DNA from 3 places in the Bradyrhizobium guangdongense genome. Region 2 is predicted to be linked to each of the others. Evidence: predicted binding sites of a transcription regulator. Region 2 holds the regulator's gene; each other region holds the start of a gene.
The links. The regulator LexA, encoded in region 2, represses DNA repair genes until DNA is damaged. The targets are predictions, from matches to a motif close to TGTTCNNNNTGTGTTCNG.
Positions count from the first base shown of each region.

Region 1 (5,473 bases), 2.3 Mb from region 2:
CCGTAATGCGCGTGTTCGCGCAGCGCAGCGCCGCCTATGCCTCCAACTCGGAGATTTTCCTGTTCTGGATGGTCGGCACGTCCTCGATCCTCCTGATCGTCGCCGTGCTGTTCCTGCGCAACCAGATCAAGCCGATCCTGCGGCTTGCCGACGCCGCCGAAAGCTTCGGCAAGGGTCGCGAGGCACCGAACTTCAGGCCCAGGGGCGCGCGCGAGGTGCGGCGCGCCGCGGTCGCCTTCCTCGAGATGAAGTCGCGCATCGAGCGCACCATGGAGCAGCGCACCGCGATGCTCGCCGGCGTCAGCCACGACCTCCGCACTATCCTCACCCGCTTCAAGCTCGAACTGGCGCTGATCGGCGATAGTCCCGAGCTCGAGGGCATGCGCAAGGACGTCGACGAGATGTCGATGATGCTGGAAGACTATCTCGCCTTCGCGCGCGGCGATTCCGGCGAGCAATCGCAGCCCACCGACATGGCGCAGGCGCTCGAGGAATTGCGCAGCGACGCCGAGCGCCATGGCCATACCGCGACGGTGACATTCACCGGCCTGCCGGTGGTGACGGTCAAGCCGGCCTCGTTCAAGCGCTGCCTCGCCAACCTCGTCACCAACGCCGCGCGCTACGGCAAGGCGATCGCCATCTCCGGCCAGCGCGACCATCGTTATCTGACCGTGACAGTGGACGACGACGGCCCCGGCATCCCCGCGCATTTGCGCGAGGAAGTGTTCAAGCCGTTCCTGCGGCTGGACAACGCCCGCAACCAGGACGAAGGCGGCACGGGCCTTGGCCTTGCCATCGCCCGCGATATCGCCCGCTCCCACGGCGGCGACATCACGCTGAGCGACAGCCCGATGGGGGGCTTGAGGGCGAGCGTGAGGATACCGGTATAAGCGGCGACGGGCGTCAGCCGACCTGCAGCCGGTCAGCGAGCTCAATGAAGCTGGTCGCATAGATGTCGAACCAGCTTTCCGGCGACACATCCGGCGTGGCGTCAGGCCCGAACTCCAATGGGCGCGGCACGAAAGCCGTCTTCATGCCGAATGCGCGCGCAGCTTTCAGATCGTATTTGTGGCAGGCGACCATGAGGATCTGATCCGGCCGATAGCCGAGATAATCGACTGCGAGCTGATAGACCGCCGACGAAGGCTTGTAACTTCTCGCAAGCTCCGCCGTCAGGATCGCATCGAACGGCAGACCGGCGTTCTTCACCAGTGCGATCACGCTGGCCATGCCCGCATTGGAGAGCGTCGCCGTGCAAAATCGCCGGCGCAGTCGGGCCAGGCCCTCGACGGCATCCGGCCAGGGATCGAGCTTGGTCCAGACGTCGTTGAGCTCGTCACGCTCGGCCGTCTTGAAGCGATCAGACAGGCCGCGTATCTCGATGAGCCTGTCCAGCGCTTCCCGATAAATGCGATCGACCCGCAACCAATCGCGACGGCCGGCGATCACGGCGTCCATCGATGCGCGATAGAGCTCGCGCCACTCCGTGGACAGGGCCGCCCAATCGATCTCGAGACCCTTGGCCGCGTTGATCGCGGCGCCCGCGCGCATCACGGGCTGATAGAAATCGACACAGGTGCCCTGGACATCGAAGGCGATGGCCCTGATCTCGGCCGCTCGATCGGAACTCACTGTCGCACCACCTATTTCGGCAGCAACGCCTTCAGCTTGTCGACGTCGCGCACGTTCATCTTGAAGCCGCCGGGCATCACGATGTCGCCGGGTTTCTGCTCCGGCTTGCAGGCGCCGAGCCATTTCGCCTCCAGCGTCATGGTGGTGTCGCGCCCCGCGGCCCCTGCCGCGCCGCCTTGCGCGTGCGAGGAGGTCTTCACCGTATAGGCCGAGTTGAAATCGCCCGTGATCTCGGCGTGCGAGGTGGTGTTGATGCCGGCGACGCTGCACTCGGAATCGCTGACATAGCCAGTCGCCGTCTTCTTGACCTCCTGCTTGGCACAGACCTGCTTGGCCATCGGCGAGATGTTGTTGCTCATTTCCTTGTCGACGCTCTCGTCGGTGCAATGCTGCATGGTCATCTCCGGCATCGCCGAGCCTGATCTGACCATCTTCATTTCCCACAGACCGGCCTTGCGCACCGGCAGATCGTCCGCGAGAGCGCTGCCGACGGACAACACGAGGCAAACGACTGATCCGAGCACAGCAAGCTTGCGCGTCATGGGAGAGCCTCCTGGCTGAGATGGAGCTGTCGTCCCGACAACGCCTCAGTACAGCGTGCGGATCGGCCGGTCGGCGGCGCCGTAGGGCACCCAGCGGCAGGCAAAGGAGATGTAGCCACCCTCATACGCCTGCACCGCGAGGAATTTCGCCACCTTCCCGTAGCGCGCACAATGATCGACGGCGACTTGCCGCGCATCGACCTGCGTCGCCATCGAATAGGCGATGATGCCGCCGGTGTCGTTGCCCTTGATGGGCGGCACCGGAAGGATGTCGGCGCGCGCCGGTTGGCTCGCCATCATCCCCGAAACAACCAGGCTGGCAAGAAGGCCCGCGGCCGCAATGATTCGCATTCCCGTCACTCCGTTGATGGCCGGCAGTTTACGGTGCCTGCGCGGCGGTGAAAAGAACGGAAGGCCGCTCGGCTGCGACGTTGTGATCAACTCCTGGCCAAGTGTTGCCGCGCTGCACTTGACCTCTCCCGACCTTCGCGGCACCGTCCTACCCTCGCAAGACCAGCTCTCCGGATTGCCCATGCGCGCCCCCTTCCTGAAATCGCTCCGCTTTGCCGCCGTTCTCGGCCTCATGTTTGGAGCGCTGTCGCTCGGCGAGGCCAAGGCGGCCAATCCGCTGGAGCTGAACTTCTGGCTGAGCGGACCGCGCTATGACGGCGCCGTTGCCGATTGCGACAAGGCGCTGCCGACGATCGCCACCCAGTTCTGGGAAAAGGAAAGCTCGTTCTGGAATTCGCCGTTGAAGATCACAGGCTTCGCCGCCGTTCACGAAGTCGCGTTCCGGCCCTGGGCATCCGACAACATTCCGCGCCGCTACTGCACCGCTGACGCCATGCTCACCGACGGTAAGGTGCGCAAGGTGCATTTCTCCCTCGTCGAGGACGGCGGCTTTGCCGGCTATGGCAATGGCGTCGAATGGTGTGTGGTCGGGCTCGACCGCAACTGGGCCTACAACCCGTCCTGCCGCGCCGCCAAGCCCTAAGCCGAAGAATTTGATTCGAGGCCGATCCAGCAGCAGATCGCCGATCCGCTCAAATTTTGTTCTTGAAATGTTCTTGTTGGCTGCTAGGCTGATTGCACAGTCTAGTTGAGAGGCGTTGCCATGGTTCATTTTAGATTGCGTTCGTTCTCCCGTCTCGTGACTCTCCCCCTGGTTCTTGCCGCCGGGCTGATCGCGCTGGCTGGCGGCGCGAAGGCGCAGGACAAGCGACAGAACGCGCCCGGCGAATTTGATTTCTACGTCCTGTCGTTGTCATGGTCGCCGTCCTTCTGCGAAGAAGCCGCCGAACGCGGTCGCGGCGGCGGGCGCTCGAACATCCAGTGCGAGGGACGCCCCTATTCCTTCGTGGTGCACGGGCTGTGGCCGCAATATGAGAACGGCTTTCCGGAGTATTGCCAGCGGCCCTCGCCGCGGCTCAACCGCAGCATCGTTTCCTCGATGCTCGATTTGATGCCGGCGCCGGGCCTGATCTTCAATGAATGGGACAAGCACGGCACCTGCTCCGGGCTTACCGATCGCAACTATTTCGAGACCATCCGCAAGGCGCGCGCGGCGATCAAGATCCCGGCCGAATATCTCGACCTGTCGGAGACCAAAACCGTGGCGCCGGGCGAGGTGGAGGAAGCCTTCATCAGGGCCAATCCCGGCCTGAGCAACGCAGCCGTCTCGGTCACCTGCAACCGGACCCGGCTCTCCGAGGTCCGCATCTGCCTCAGCAAGGACCTGCAATTCCGCGCCTGCGAGGAGCTCGAACGTCGCTCCTGCCGCCGCGACCAGGTGACGATGCCGCCGATCAGGGGTGGTTAGCTCCTGCTTCGTCATTGCGAGCGCAGCGAAGCAATCCAGACCGCCTCTGCAGCAAGATTCTGGATTGCTTCGCTGCGCTCGCAATGACAAGGGGATGGGATCGCGCAAGACAACGTGGTCCCCGATCATGAACTACCGCCACGCCTTTCACGCCGGCAATTTCGCCGATGTCATCAAGCACATCGTGCTGGCCCGCATCCTCACTTATCTGCAGGACAAGCCGGCCGCCTTCCGCGTCATCGACACCCATGCAGGCGCCGGCCTCTATGATCTCGACAGCGACGAGGCGCGCCGCGGCGGGGAGTGGCTCACCGGGATCGCCCGGCTGATGCAGGCGCGGCTCTCGAACGAGAGCGTCGCGCTGACCAGGCCGTACATGGATATCGTCCGCGCCTTCAATCCCAAGGGCGAGCTCAAGGCCTATCCGGGCTCGCCGCTGATTGCGCGCGGCCTGATGCGGCCGCAGGACCGGCTGGTCGCCTGCGAGCTCGAGCCGAAGGCGCGCAAGGCGTTGATCGACGTGCTGCGGCGCGACGAACAGGCCCGCGTCGTCGATCTCGACGGCTGGATGGCGCTGCCGGCGTTCGTGCCGCCGAAGGAGCGGCGCGGGCTGGTGCTGATCGATCCGCCTTTCGAAGCCAAGGACGAGTTCGAAAGGCTGGGCGAGGCCTTCTCCACCGCCTTTGCGAAATGGCCGACCGGTATCTATGTAATCTGGTACCCCGCCAAATCCAGGCGCGCCACCGACACGCTGGCGCAACTCGTGGCGCGCGCCGCAGCTGCAGCAAAGCCGCAGGGCAAATGCCTGCGTCTCGAATTCAGCGTGGCGCCGCAAGCCGACGGCGCGGCCCTCACCTCGGCCGGGCTCCTGATCGTCAATCCGCCCTACACGCTGCAAGGCGAGCTCAAGACCATCCTGCCGGAGCTGGAAATGCCGCTCGGCCAGGGAGGTGCTGCCAGATTCCGATTAGAGGTGCCCAAGCCTTAACGTGAGGCCGTAACACTCCGGCATTCTTGGGAAAAATATGCAGGGGCGGTAGTCAATCTGCAAAGAACCGTATTATGCTGTTTCCGTGACTGGCTTTACGTTCCGCTTCCGCGAATGGTTGCGGCGGAGTGAAGGCCTAAGAAAGATCCAGTCGGACCGATGAGGTCTGCCCAAGGATGGCCAGCTCCCGGGCTTCGTAATGCACGGTCATGTCGCGGCGCGCGTCTGCGTTGCGACGGAGGAGCAATGAGGGGGAGTTTCCCGATGGCCATGACGGGAACGGTCAAGTTCTTCAACGGCGAACGCGGCTACGGTTTTATCAAGCCTGACGACGGCGGTCGCGACGTCTTCGTTCACATCACCGCTGTAGAGCGAGCGGGACTGAAGGACCTTGCCGAAGGACAGCGTATCACATTCGAAGTCGAACCGGACAAGAAGGGGAAGGGCCCGAAAGCGGTCAATCTCGTGATCCTTTCCTAGCGGACCTGTCTC
Region 1 is NZ_CP030051.1:6,597,749-6,603,221, forward strand. Features, by position in the region: gene X265_RS31550 (ATP-binding protein) at 1-890, shown strand, start outside; gene X265_RS31555 (haloacid dehalogenase type II) at 904-1,632, opposite strand; gene X265_RS31560 (DUF3617 domain-containing protein) at 1,644-2,174, opposite strand; gene X265_RS31565 (hypothetical protein) at 2,220-2,525, opposite strand; gene X265_RS31570 (hypothetical protein) at 2,707-3,168, shown strand; gene X265_RS31575 (ribonuclease T2 family protein) at 3,289-3,993, shown strand; gene X265_RS31580 (23S rRNA (adenine(2030)-N(6))-methyltransferase RlmJ) at 4,121-4,981, shown strand; gene X265_RS31585 (cold-shock protein) at 5,246-5,461, shown strand.
Region 1: the regulator LexA is predicted to act here: its motif matches at 3,226-3,243, upstream of X265_RS31575 (ribonuclease T2 family protein).

Region 2 (5,473 bases):
CCCGCAGGCATCGACTTTCACGAAGGCGACGTGCTGCTCCGTCAGGGGACCCGATTGACCGATCGCGGGCTCGCGCTCGCAGCGGGCATGAACCACCCGCAGCTTCCCGTTCGTCGTCGTCCGAAGGTCGCGATCCTCGCCACCGGCGACGAGCTGGTGATGCCGGGCACCACCCCCGGTCATGGCCAGATCGTCTATTCCAACGGCTATGCCCTGCACGCGCTCGCCCGTAGCGAGGGCGCCGACACCATCGACTTTGGCGTCGCCGCCGACACGCTCGAAGCCACCACCGCGGGCATCCGCCGCGCGCGCCAGTCCGGCGCCGACATCCTGATCACGACCGGCGGCGCCTCGGTCGGCGACCACGATCTGGTGCAGCAGGCGCTTCGGGACGAAGGCACCTCGATGGCGTTCTGGAAGATCGCGATGCGGCCGGGAAAGCCGATGATGCACGGGCGTCTCGGGGCCATGCGCGTGATCGGCCTGCCCGGCAATCCCGTGTCATCCTACGTGTGCGGTTTCCTGTTCATGGTGCCGCTGATTCGCGCGCTCTCAGGCCATTCGGTGGTTCATCACTGCCGCGAGCGCGCGGTGCTCGGGCGCGATGTCCGCGCCAACGACCAGCGCGAGGATTACCTCCGCGCGCGTCTCGAAGTGCGTGACGATGGCACGCTCATCGCCGTTCCCGTCAATCACCAGGACTCCTCGCTGCTTGCGAATCTCGCTGCGGCACAGGCACTTCTCGTGCGCCCGCCGTTCGCCCCCAAGGCCGAAGCGGGAGCGCCTTGCGAGGTGCTGCGACTGCCTGTTTGAACACAGCGTTCGCAACCGTTCCGCGAACTTTGTCGCGTTCACGGTAAATTAAGCAGTTGCGGAACATGTATCGAACATATAGTGTCCGTTCATGATTTGTTTCGAGCATGTAACGGCTTATCGCTGACTTCAGCGTCTCGGAATCGAACGACATCGTCAGGGGGATTTTGGTCGAGATGTTAACGCGCAAACAATACGAGCTCCTGCGGTTCATCAGCGAGCGGCTGAAGGAAAGCGGCGTGCCGCCCTCCTTCGACGAGATGAAGGACGCGCTCGATCTGCGTTCGAAGTCGGGCATCCACCGCCTGATCACCGCGCTCGAGGAGCGTGGCTTCATCCGCCGCCTGCCGAACCGCGCCCGCGCGATCGAAGTGATCAAGCTGCCCGAGCTCCAGGCCGCCGCCGGTAACCGCCGCGGCTTCACCCCGAGCGTGATCGAGGGCAATCTCGGCAAGGTGCGCACGACATCGAGCCCGCCCGCCGACGAGGGCGAACGCCCCGTCGCAGTGCCGGTGATGGGCCGCATCGCGGCTGGTACGCCGATCGAGGCGCTGCAGACCCGCAGCCACACCATCAGCGTCCCGCCGGACATGCTCGGCGCAGGCGAGCACTACGCACTCGAAGTGCGCGGCGATTCGATGGTCGATGCCGGCATTCTCGACGGCGACATGGCGCTGATCCAACGCAACGAGAGTTGCGACACCGGCGATATCGTGGTCGCGCTGATCGACGACGAGGAAGCCACCCTGAAACGTTTCCGCCGCCGCGGCGCCTCCATTGCGCTCGAGCCGGCGAATGCCGCCTATGAAGTCCGCATCCTGCCGCCCAACCGGGTGAAGATCCAGGGCAAGCTGATCGGGCTGTACCGGAAGTACTAAGCGCTCTCGCGCGAGCAAACGATGGAGCGGACGATTGTCCGCTCCGGCTGGATAGTCTTTCTGGTTTTGCACAGATTATCCGGCCATCTCTCCAGCGCTAAATCCCCGGCAGGCTGCAACGAAGCGAAGCCTTCATTGCTTCAAAGGCCTCGAGACCGAGGAGACCACCATGCGCAAGATCATCCTGAGCACCGTCACGACGGCCCTGATCGCCGCGTCAGCGCCGAACGCCTTCGCCGCGCAACCGCAGCATCACGTCCGCAAGGCGCAGCAAGCGACAAGCCAGCAATCCCGCAATGCCCTCAACTCCGTCCAGCAGTCGGCCTGGCCATATTCGGGCTGGTCGGCACCGGCCGGACATTGATGCTCCGGATATTGATGCAGAAGGTCTGCCGAATGCGCCGGAGCAGGCTTTGTTCCTAGGCGTTCGGGAAAGATATTGTGATTATGGCCAGCGGACCCAAGCCGCAGATTTGCCTACAACCAAGCAGAGCCTCGCAGACTTACACTCTGATAGAGGCCTGTGCCTCCAGGACAGAGGCGCGGGTTGCTATCCTGATAGAGGAGCACCCGATGTGTGACTATAGCCTGCATGCCGTCGCGACGCGTCCCGCAGAAGTCGGCGAGACGATCGTCACGACAACGTTCCGCGGCACCTCGACACGCGGCTTCGCCTCCGAAGCCGACATGTCCGTCGCGGTCTGCCTGCTGCCGGGAACGGAGCTCGCCTTCGCCGATAACGTCCGCTACGACAACAGGTGGATCTGGACGCGCACCGTCAACTCGCGCGTCGGCAAGTTCGGCAAGATCGATCCGCACGTTCCCGATCGTCATCACGATGCGATCGAATTCCCCGATGGCAAATATGTCTTGGTGACCCAGCTCGTCGAAGGCCAGCGCGCCACCGTGCTGCAACTGCCCGTGACCCAGCCGCTCGGCGAGCGCGAGCACAAGCCGCAGATCATCGCCGACAGTCGTCCGACACCGCCGCGTCTGCCGATCGGCTGAAAGACCGGTTTTAGTCCTCGGCCTGGAAGTCGGCCTCCGACGGAGTTGCGTCCCGAGCGCGTGGCGCCGCCGACCGTGGCATGAGGGTCAGTTCGAAATCTCCTTCGCCGGCTGCCGCCGGCGACCAGGGGCGGTTTGCGCCCCTCGCCCTTACCGACTGGACCGCAAACCCGTCGCCGCGCTGCGTCAGCGCCAGCGCGCCTTGTCGCGCAAGACGCGGCCGATCGACCACCATCGCGGCGCAATCCGGCGGCGCCGGCCTTGATGTCACCACCAGCGCGGCCCGACTGCAATCATCGGCCGGCGCATCGCTGCGCAGCGCCAGCGCGATCATGCGACCATCGGCGAGTGGCGCCACGCAACCGGACTCGTCGCACGACACCCCGTCACCGAGCGCGGCACTGCCGGCATCGCGCGGGTCAGCGTCGGCCGCGAGCCACTCCTTGAGCAGGAAAGCGTCCTTGTTCGTCCTGATCAGATGCAACTCCCCGTCCCTGCCCCGCACCGCGACGTTCTGGCCGTTACCGGCAATGAGAATGTCGGGCTGCCGAACCGACAGGGCCCAGATCGTTGCCGCCACGAGCACGAGCGCACCCGACCAGCGCAGCGGCGTGCGCAGCAGGCCCATCAGGACGAGGCCGAGGCTCGCTGCAATCAGCGGCGCAGTACCGAAGGCGGCAACATGGCCGACCGCGCCTGGCAATGCCGCCACCCAGCGCGTGACCACAATCATCCAGTCGATGCCAATCCCCATCAGCCACCAGAACACACCGTCCAGTCCGAACGGTGCGGCGAGCAATCCCAGGAGCCCGGCCGGCATCACCAGCGCGGAGACCACTGGCATCGCAGCGAGATTGGCGAGCACGCCGTAGGGCGTGACGCGATGGAAGTGGAACGCGGCGTAAGGTGTGGTCGCGAGCCCCGCGATCATCGAGGCCATGAACAGCATCGCGATCTCGCGGCCGCCCCACAGCGCGATCCGCGCGGTCGTCGAATGATCGGGAGATGCGAACAGGTTCGGCATGCCGATCTGCACCAGCGCCACGAGCCCGAGCGTCGCGGCGAACGACATCTGGAAGCTCGGATGCACCAGCGCTTCCGGTGCGGCCGCGAGCACGATCAGCGCAGCCACGGCCAGCGTGCGGAACGTGATGGCGCGGCGATCCACCATCACCGCGATCAGCACCACCGCGGTCATGAAGAACGATCTCTGGGTTGCGACCTCCGCGCCCGAGAGCAGCAGATAGAATGCGGATGCGGCCAGCGCGGCTGCGGCCGACCATTTCTTGATGGGAAAACCGGCCGCAAGGCCCGGGATCAGCGCCAGCAGCGCACGAACGGTGAAGAACACGACACCGGCGACGACGGCCATGTGGTAACCGGAAATCGAGAGGACGTGGCCCAGCCCGGAGATGAACATCGCGTCGTTGACGGGCGTGGTGATCGCATCGCGGCGACCGGTCAGGAGCGCGGTCGCGATCGCCCTGTTGTCGCCATCGAGCGTGGCGCGGATGCGTGCGTCGATCGAATCGCGCAGGCCCTGCATGAAAGCGGAATAACGCAAGCCCCAGCCGCCGGCATCGGGAGGAGCGGACACCGTGATTGCGCCCATCGCAAAGCCGGACGCGCCGATGCCCTGGAAGAACATGTCGCGCGAAAAGTCGTAGCTGCCGGGCCGCAGCGGCGCGAGCGGCGGCATCAGCCGCGCCTTCAACTGCACGAAGCTGCCGACATCGGGCGCCGTCCCCTTGCGCACGGAGAGGCGGACGCGATCGAGCGTCACGTCGCTGCGCTGGGCCTTTATCGCGGTGACGCGCAGCACGAAGCGGTCGGTGCGTTCGCGGATGTCGCGGGTCTCGACGAAGCCCGACAGCGACACCGAATAGAGCGGCTTTGCGAGCACGGTGTGGGCGATGCGTGCTGTCTTCCAGGTCGCCATGGCAAAGCCGGCCGCGACGGCTGCGATCAGAATCGTGGGTGCAAACAGCCGGCTCCGCCGCAACAGGATCGCACCAAGCGTCAGCGCCAGAGCCGTGGTCGCGGCGACCCACAGCACCGGTTCGTGATCGGCGGCAAAGTAGAGCGCGATACCGCAGCCGAAAGCGATGGGCACCCACGGGAACAGCCGCCCGGCGCCGGCTTCCGCCTTAGCCCATTCCCGCAGCGTCCCGAAGATTGCGGGCCAGGCGCCAAAGCCCGCCGGCACGAAGCCGCCGGCCGATGCGATCCGGCCTGCCGGCCAGGTCCCGGCCAGACCCTGAGAGCGTACGGACCGGCCCTGCTCCGCCATTCCCCGGCAACCCTGCGATATGAGATGGGCCCAGAGACTACCGGAACGTGCAGGCCGCCGAATAGCGGTACGGATCAGGAACGAAGGCGCTGGGTTTCTACTTTTCCTCTTCCATCGTCACGGCCACCTCGGCGTTGGCCGACAACCGAACCTTGTTGCCCTCGATCCCGGCGACGAGGCCCTTGTCGATGAAATGGTGATGCCCCTTGTGGCTGCCCTCGCCGCTATCCTTCCTGGTCAGCTTGATGCGGTTGCCCTCGACGCGATCGACGGTGCCGACGTGAACGCCGTCGGCGCCGATGACGTCCATATGCTCTGCGATGTTTTGCATGGGTGGTGTCCTTGTTGGGATCCACGCCCAACGCAGCGGAGGCAGGTTCGTTCGCTCACGGGAATGACGATACCGTGTGCCGCCCCCGCGTCAGATCAGCGGTTCCTTCGCCGAGGCGTGGTGATTGACGATCTTCCAGTCGCCATCCTCGCG
Region 2 is NZ_CP030051.1:4,302,119-4,307,591, forward strand. Features, by position in the region: gene X265_RS20590 (molybdopterin molybdotransferase MoeA) at 1-813, shown strand, start outside; gene lexA (transcriptional repressor LexA) at 990-1,691, shown strand; gene X265_RS20600 (hypothetical protein) at 1,861-2,055, shown strand; gene X265_RS20605 (hypothetical protein) at 2,265-2,699, shown strand; gene X265_RS20610 (ComEC/Rec2 family competence protein) at 2,710-4,989, opposite strand; gene X265_RS20615 (DUF2171 domain-containing protein) at 5,087-5,320, opposite strand; gene X265_RS20620 (nuclear transport factor 2 family protein) at 5,411-5,473, opposite strand, start outside.

Region 3 (5,473 bases), 410 kb from region 2:
GACGAATTGAAGTGGTTGCGAGCAGCGCTCCTGCTTCACAGCGCGATGCTGGCGACAAGCGCTCGCTCCCGCACCAGCCCCATTACATACCCCAGCTTCTCAACCACCTTCGAAACGACAGTGCATCCGCAAACTCAACCCATCCTATGCGCTTGCGGCGTATGCACGCGAAAGCATCTTTCTTACCTGTTCGGGCTGATGTATCGTCAGGTCGAGCCGCCAACGAGGTGTGCCGAAATCTCGTCGGTTACCGGCGGCCTTTATGCCCACGGCGGGCAAGACCTTCATCATTATTCGCAAGCCCGGCGTCGTGACGACCAGCTCGTCGCGGCCGGATATTTCATGATTTCAGAAGGAATTCAGCCATGCATTTCTGTCTCACAGGGCAATACACGCCGCGTGCTCTCAGTGCGATCCTGGAAAACCCCGCGACCAATCGCCAGGAAGCGGCAGCAAAGTTGATCGAAGCCGCCGGTGGAAAGCTGGTGTCGATGTACAGCGTTGCCGCTGACGGGCCCGGCGTTCTCGTGATCTTCGACGTACCTGACCCGAGCGCAGCACCGGCGATCTCGGGGCTGACCGTCACCACAGGTGCGCTGCAGAACGTGAAGCTGACGCGGCTGTTCACTCAGGACGAGATCAAGCAGGTGCGGCAGAATGCAGTCAAGCTGCGCGGGTCCTACAAGCCGCCGGGCAGCTGATTTCTGTCGTCATTCCGGCAGCCTTGTCGAGCGGCCGCACATCCCTCGAAAGGCCCGTCGCCGGCAGGCCTTTCAGGAGGGAAAAGGCGTTATTTCACCAGCGTCTCGCCTCGGCGCGCTCGCTTCGCGGCCCTGCCGCGATTGATGAACTGAACGCCGATGAACTCGCCATTGATCCAGGCGAGCTCGCAGTGCCGGTAGGCGAGGCCAATGGGGGACAGCACCAGGAAAAACTCCTTCTGGCCGATATCCGTCACCGCGCCGTCGATCACCAGCTTCGCGCCCATTTCGGAGACGTCGTGGATCCGGCAGGCGCGCTGCCATGTACCGTCGATCGCCATGACGCGCGCGTCGATGGGCCGCTCGAACGCGACGCGCCTGTCCTTGCGTTGTTCTCCCTCACTCATCAAGCCCCCGCTGATGATCCCAGGCAGCACTCCAGCCTAGGGCAAGAAGCTTGAACTTCGGTGAACGGTCGCCCCTGGGAACGAGATCGACATTGGCTCCGGCCGCATCGGCGAGCCTTAGCTTCTGCAGCATCGATTTCCTCGCGCGCGTTAACCAATGTGAATGCCGGAATCCTGTGCCGCCGGGACCATGCGGCTTTCAAGTCGAGGGGCGTTCCCATGTTTGATGCCGATACCAGAGCCTTGCTGCGCAGCATTTTGGACGAGGTCTGCGGACAGATCGACCAATATCAGATCGCCACGCGAGCTCACGTCGCGGCGCAGATCCTCGCGGCCGCCGGTCGCGATGCGACGCCTGATCATATCAGGGAAGCGGGGATCGATGCGTTGAAGAGCGCGCCCACGATGTGGCGATAAGCGGCAACACCACGTCGCTTGTCATCCGAATGCGAACCACGCGAGCACCGCGAACACCGGAATAATGGCGATGCCGAACAGCACCAGCGGCGCGGGCTCGTTTCCGGTGCGGTCGTCTCTCATGTCGGCTTCCTCGCGATAGCTCCGCTTCGCCCTGCGGCGCGGCGGGTCAGGAAATCTCTTTCGGCAGATCCCATTCCGCCTTCGGCTCGAACGGCTCCGACTTGAGCCGGCGTCGGTATTCGCGCGCCGCCGCGAGAAGGTTTTGCTTGACCTCCTCGTCGGCGGTTTGTGCGGCGAGGGCTTCGGCCCGGTCGGCCTGGTGCTCGAGGGATTCTCTCGTCATGCACGGCCAACTCTGCGGCGGGGCGTGCGTTCCAGACCGGCTTCGTGCTTCATCTTGTCGATCAGTTCGGAAGCCTCGGCTTTCGTCAGCTTGTGCTTCAGCTTGTCCTTGGGAACAGGCTTGTGAGCCTGCTCGGCGAGGGTGGTGAGATAGGATTCCTGCGCGCCGGTCATCGGATCATCGCCGGACACCCAGTCCTTCGGATCCTTCTGCGTGTTGTCAGCCATGACCTCTCCTTTCCTGACAAATCTGCTTTTCCGACCAACGTCGGACTCGACTCTTCGTTCCGTTTTTGTTCTCATGCGATCATCTTCACAGGACGGGGCAAACCATGCCGGACCTGAACCAGCTCAGGCGCGAGATCGAGACCATGCGGGGCCAGCTCGGGCGGCAACGGAAAGACATCCTGACGCTGCAGCGGGCGGGGATCGGGACGGCTTCGGCCGAAGCGTTGCTGTCGCGGATGCACGCCGGGATCGAGACCCTCTGTGCGCAGCGAGACGCGCTGAACGGCGCGGAGCCGCCTCGCAAGGGCAGGGTGTTCGGAGGACGGAATCGGTGAAGGAGCCTCTCAGGTATTTCAGCGACGAGCCTGAACTTTCGCCCTTCCTCGCGGCGCTCCACGATGTCCGGCTCAAGGCGACGCGTGAAGGATGGTGCTATGCGCACGTCCAGGCCATCATCGTTGCCATCGACCAGTACGCCGAAGCCGCAACGGGCAATCGCGATTATTTTCTGAACAAGCCGCACTCCATCGGCCGGCCGCATCGGAGCGATGTGCCTTAGCGTCGACCAGCGTTATATCGCCGTCATCATTGCAACAGGCGCGGACGCGCGTGCAGGTGCGCGCGCGATTACAAATCCGTAAAAGCGATTGAAACATGAGGCGCCCGAACTATCTCTGCACCAGGCGGCAGCGTTACAAGCCGCCCTTCAACTGACCCGGCCAACAGCCCCGGACCGGGCCCTTCTTATTCCCCACGCGTTGGCCCTGCCTCACTGGCCTCAGAGGCGCTGAACATGGCTGCCCGCACCTATCACCACGAACGCTGGTCGGACGACGACGACCGGCTGCTTCGCAGCATGTGTGAAACCGGAAAGAGCCTGACCTTGATGATCGTCAAGCTGAAGCGGCCGATCGCGTCGATCAGGTCGCGCGCCATCGAGCTCGGACTACGTCTTCCCGGCACGCGCATCGGACTGCGGCGGAAGCACAAGCCGCCGGCGTGATCGGTCCCCAACTCGCGCCAGTGTCGCCGCGCGGCAAAAACAGCTCGCCAAGCAAAGAGGCCGCCAACGCGGCGGCCTCCAATTGTCGTGGCGATGCCAGAAAGAACGACATCACAGCGGCGGCAGGCCCGGTCCCGACCCCGGACCGAACGGACCGGGAAAACAGCCCGGACCCCGCAAGCCGCCGGCGATGACGCCGCCGACCCACTCGACGGCATGGACGATGGCGTTGCCGATGGCGCGGAAGGCATCGCCCAGCCAGTTGCCGCCGACAATCGACTCGAGCTCGGCATCCGTCAGCTCGATCATTCCCTCACGTGCGTGATCACTGTTCTGCATGGTTCTCTCCTGATGAGATCGGGCGGCGGACCATTCCGCCGTCGACGGGGAGCGCTCTCCCCTTGCACCTGTGATCGCAGGAGTACGTCGAATGAGGGCTGGCCTGCTGTGACCGTCGTCACAAAGCAAATGGCCGGGTCCGAACCCGATCGAGGCTCGCGGCGACCAACGGTTGAAAACAGGGGTCCTTCGCCGTGAGCTGGTTCAAAAGATATCTGGTGGGCGGCACGACCGGCGAGGCGGTACACGGCATGATCTCAGGCAAGGCGGAGTGAGCGGCCATGCTCGACGCCTTGCTCGGCTTCGTCTTCGAACTGGTCCTCAATCTGGTCGGGACCGCCATCGTCAAACTGTTCGGCGTGGACAACGCCGCTGAAGTTGCGAGCGTCATCATCGGCTTCGGCATTCTCGCGATCGGCTTCGCCGTCGCCGTGTGGGGGCATTGAAGAGCGACCGCCAGCGACGATCGCTCGCTGTCGCGCGCTTGCCGGTTAGGCCGCGATCCGCTGCTCGGCCGGCGCCGTCAGATACTTCAGCACTTCGGCATGCTCGAGATCTGGAACCGCGATCGCCGTGTGGCTGTAGGTCGCGTGGCTGCGCGACTTTGCGATTCCGTCCAGGATCTCTTTGCCCTTGATGACGTGCAGGCCCATGCCGTCTCCGGACGGGAAGATCGCCAGCACGACATCGTAGGCCGCGATGACGGTTTTGAGGGCCGCGGCCTTGTCTTCGGCGACATCGACAAATACGCGAACATCGGCTGCGAGTTCACGCAGCTCGTCAAAATTCAGCACTTTTTGGGTACTCCAACGCAACAGGACTGCAGGGAGAGTGGCGGCGTTGGGTTACCAGAGTCTGAACAACATCGATCGAGATGAAAGTTTCACGATGAGGTGACGCCTCATGTGGAAAACTCCGGCTGCGGAACAGGCCGGCCCTGTCAGCACGCCAGGTCGGCTCGCCACCGCATCGGCAGGACGCCGTTTTCCCTGAAGCTGCCGAGGAAGCGGAAGCGCCTCGCGTGCGGATTGGGCCGGGCTTCGATGCTGTTTCCGAGGATCTGCACGACGTCGCTCTCGTCATAGGCCGGCCAGGGCGGCAGGCCCGATCCATTGGGGTCGCCTGATCGCGCGAAGTTCACCCAATAGCGCATCATGCTCCGCGCCAGCGCGCGGTCGGCCTCATCAGGCGGCGCAGCGCAGCCGATCACGCGCTGCGGCGTCAGTGTGCCGAAGACGAAGGGGATCTCGGTCACGTGCGAGGCGATCGGTGTGTAGGGCGAGGTGTGGACGAAGTGGTAGCCGTAGACCGGCGCGCGCGTGCGGCTGCGATGCAGACTCAGCGCCTGCCAGCACTGCTCGCCGATCACCATGTCGCCGGCGAGCGCGGCGGCGGACGCGTTGGCCTGCGCGTCGGTGTCGGCGGGATAGAGCTTGAGAAACTCCGCCAGCCGGTCCGTGCCGAACAGCGCTTCGGCCGCCGCGCGAAACGCCTGCGCCTCATGATGGGGAAGCGCTTGCGACATGAAGGGGAATTCTTCCGCGCCGTTCCAGCCCGCAAGCAGAGGGATGTGCATCTGCTCGCCGCGCAGAAAGCGGCGCGCGGGCGCGTTCGGCACCAGATGATGATCGATGCTGGGCGAGAACGCCTGCGTGACGTGATCGCGCGCAAAATTCCAGAGTGCGGCTGCATTCAACTGTTCGGCCGGCATGCTGCGCAGGGCTGCGATCGACGCACCGCCCTGCCGCCGCGCAAAGGCGAGGCCACGCGCGCGGGCTTCGTCATAGGTTTGCAGCGGCCCATGCCTGCCATCCCAGAACGCGCCGCTCTGGGCGATGGCCTTGTGGAACAGCCCGCGCGCGAGCGGCGATGCCATCAAGAGGCCGACGGCCATGGCGCCGGCGGATTCACCGAACAGGGTGACGTTGTCGGGGTCACCGCCGAACGCGGCGATATTGGCCTTCACCCAGCGCAGCGCCGCGAGCTGGTCCTGCAAGCCGTAATTGCCCGATGGCGCGTCCGCGTCGAGCTCG
Region 3 is NZ_CP030051.1:3,891,532-3,897,004, forward strand. Features, by position in the region: gene X265_RS18615 (hypothetical protein) at 1-10, shown strand, start outside; gene X265_RS18620 (GYD domain-containing protein) at 366-701, shown strand; gene X265_RS18625 (PilZ domain-containing protein) at 791-1,108, opposite strand; gene X265_RS40565 (hypothetical protein) at 1,101-1,241, opposite strand; gene X265_RS18630 (hypothetical protein) at 1,328-1,525, shown strand; gene X265_RS40570 (hypothetical protein) at 1,695-1,871, opposite strand; gene X265_RS18635 (DUF3072 domain-containing protein) at 1,868-2,098, opposite strand; gene X265_RS18640 (hypothetical protein) at 2,203-2,433, shown strand; gene X265_RS18645 (globin family protein) at 2,430-2,657, shown strand; gene X265_RS18650 (hypothetical protein) at 2,892-3,101, shown strand; gene X265_RS18655 (hypothetical protein) at 3,213-3,440, opposite strand; gene X265_RS40575 (hypothetical protein) at 3,722-3,886, shown strand; gene X265_RS18660 (hypothetical protein) at 3,932-4,234, opposite strand; gene X265_RS18665 (carboxylesterase/lipase family protein) at 4,381-5,473, opposite strand, start outside.
Region 3: the regulator LexA is predicted to act here: its motif matches at 2,154-2,171, upstream of X265_RS18635 (DUF3072 domain-containing protein).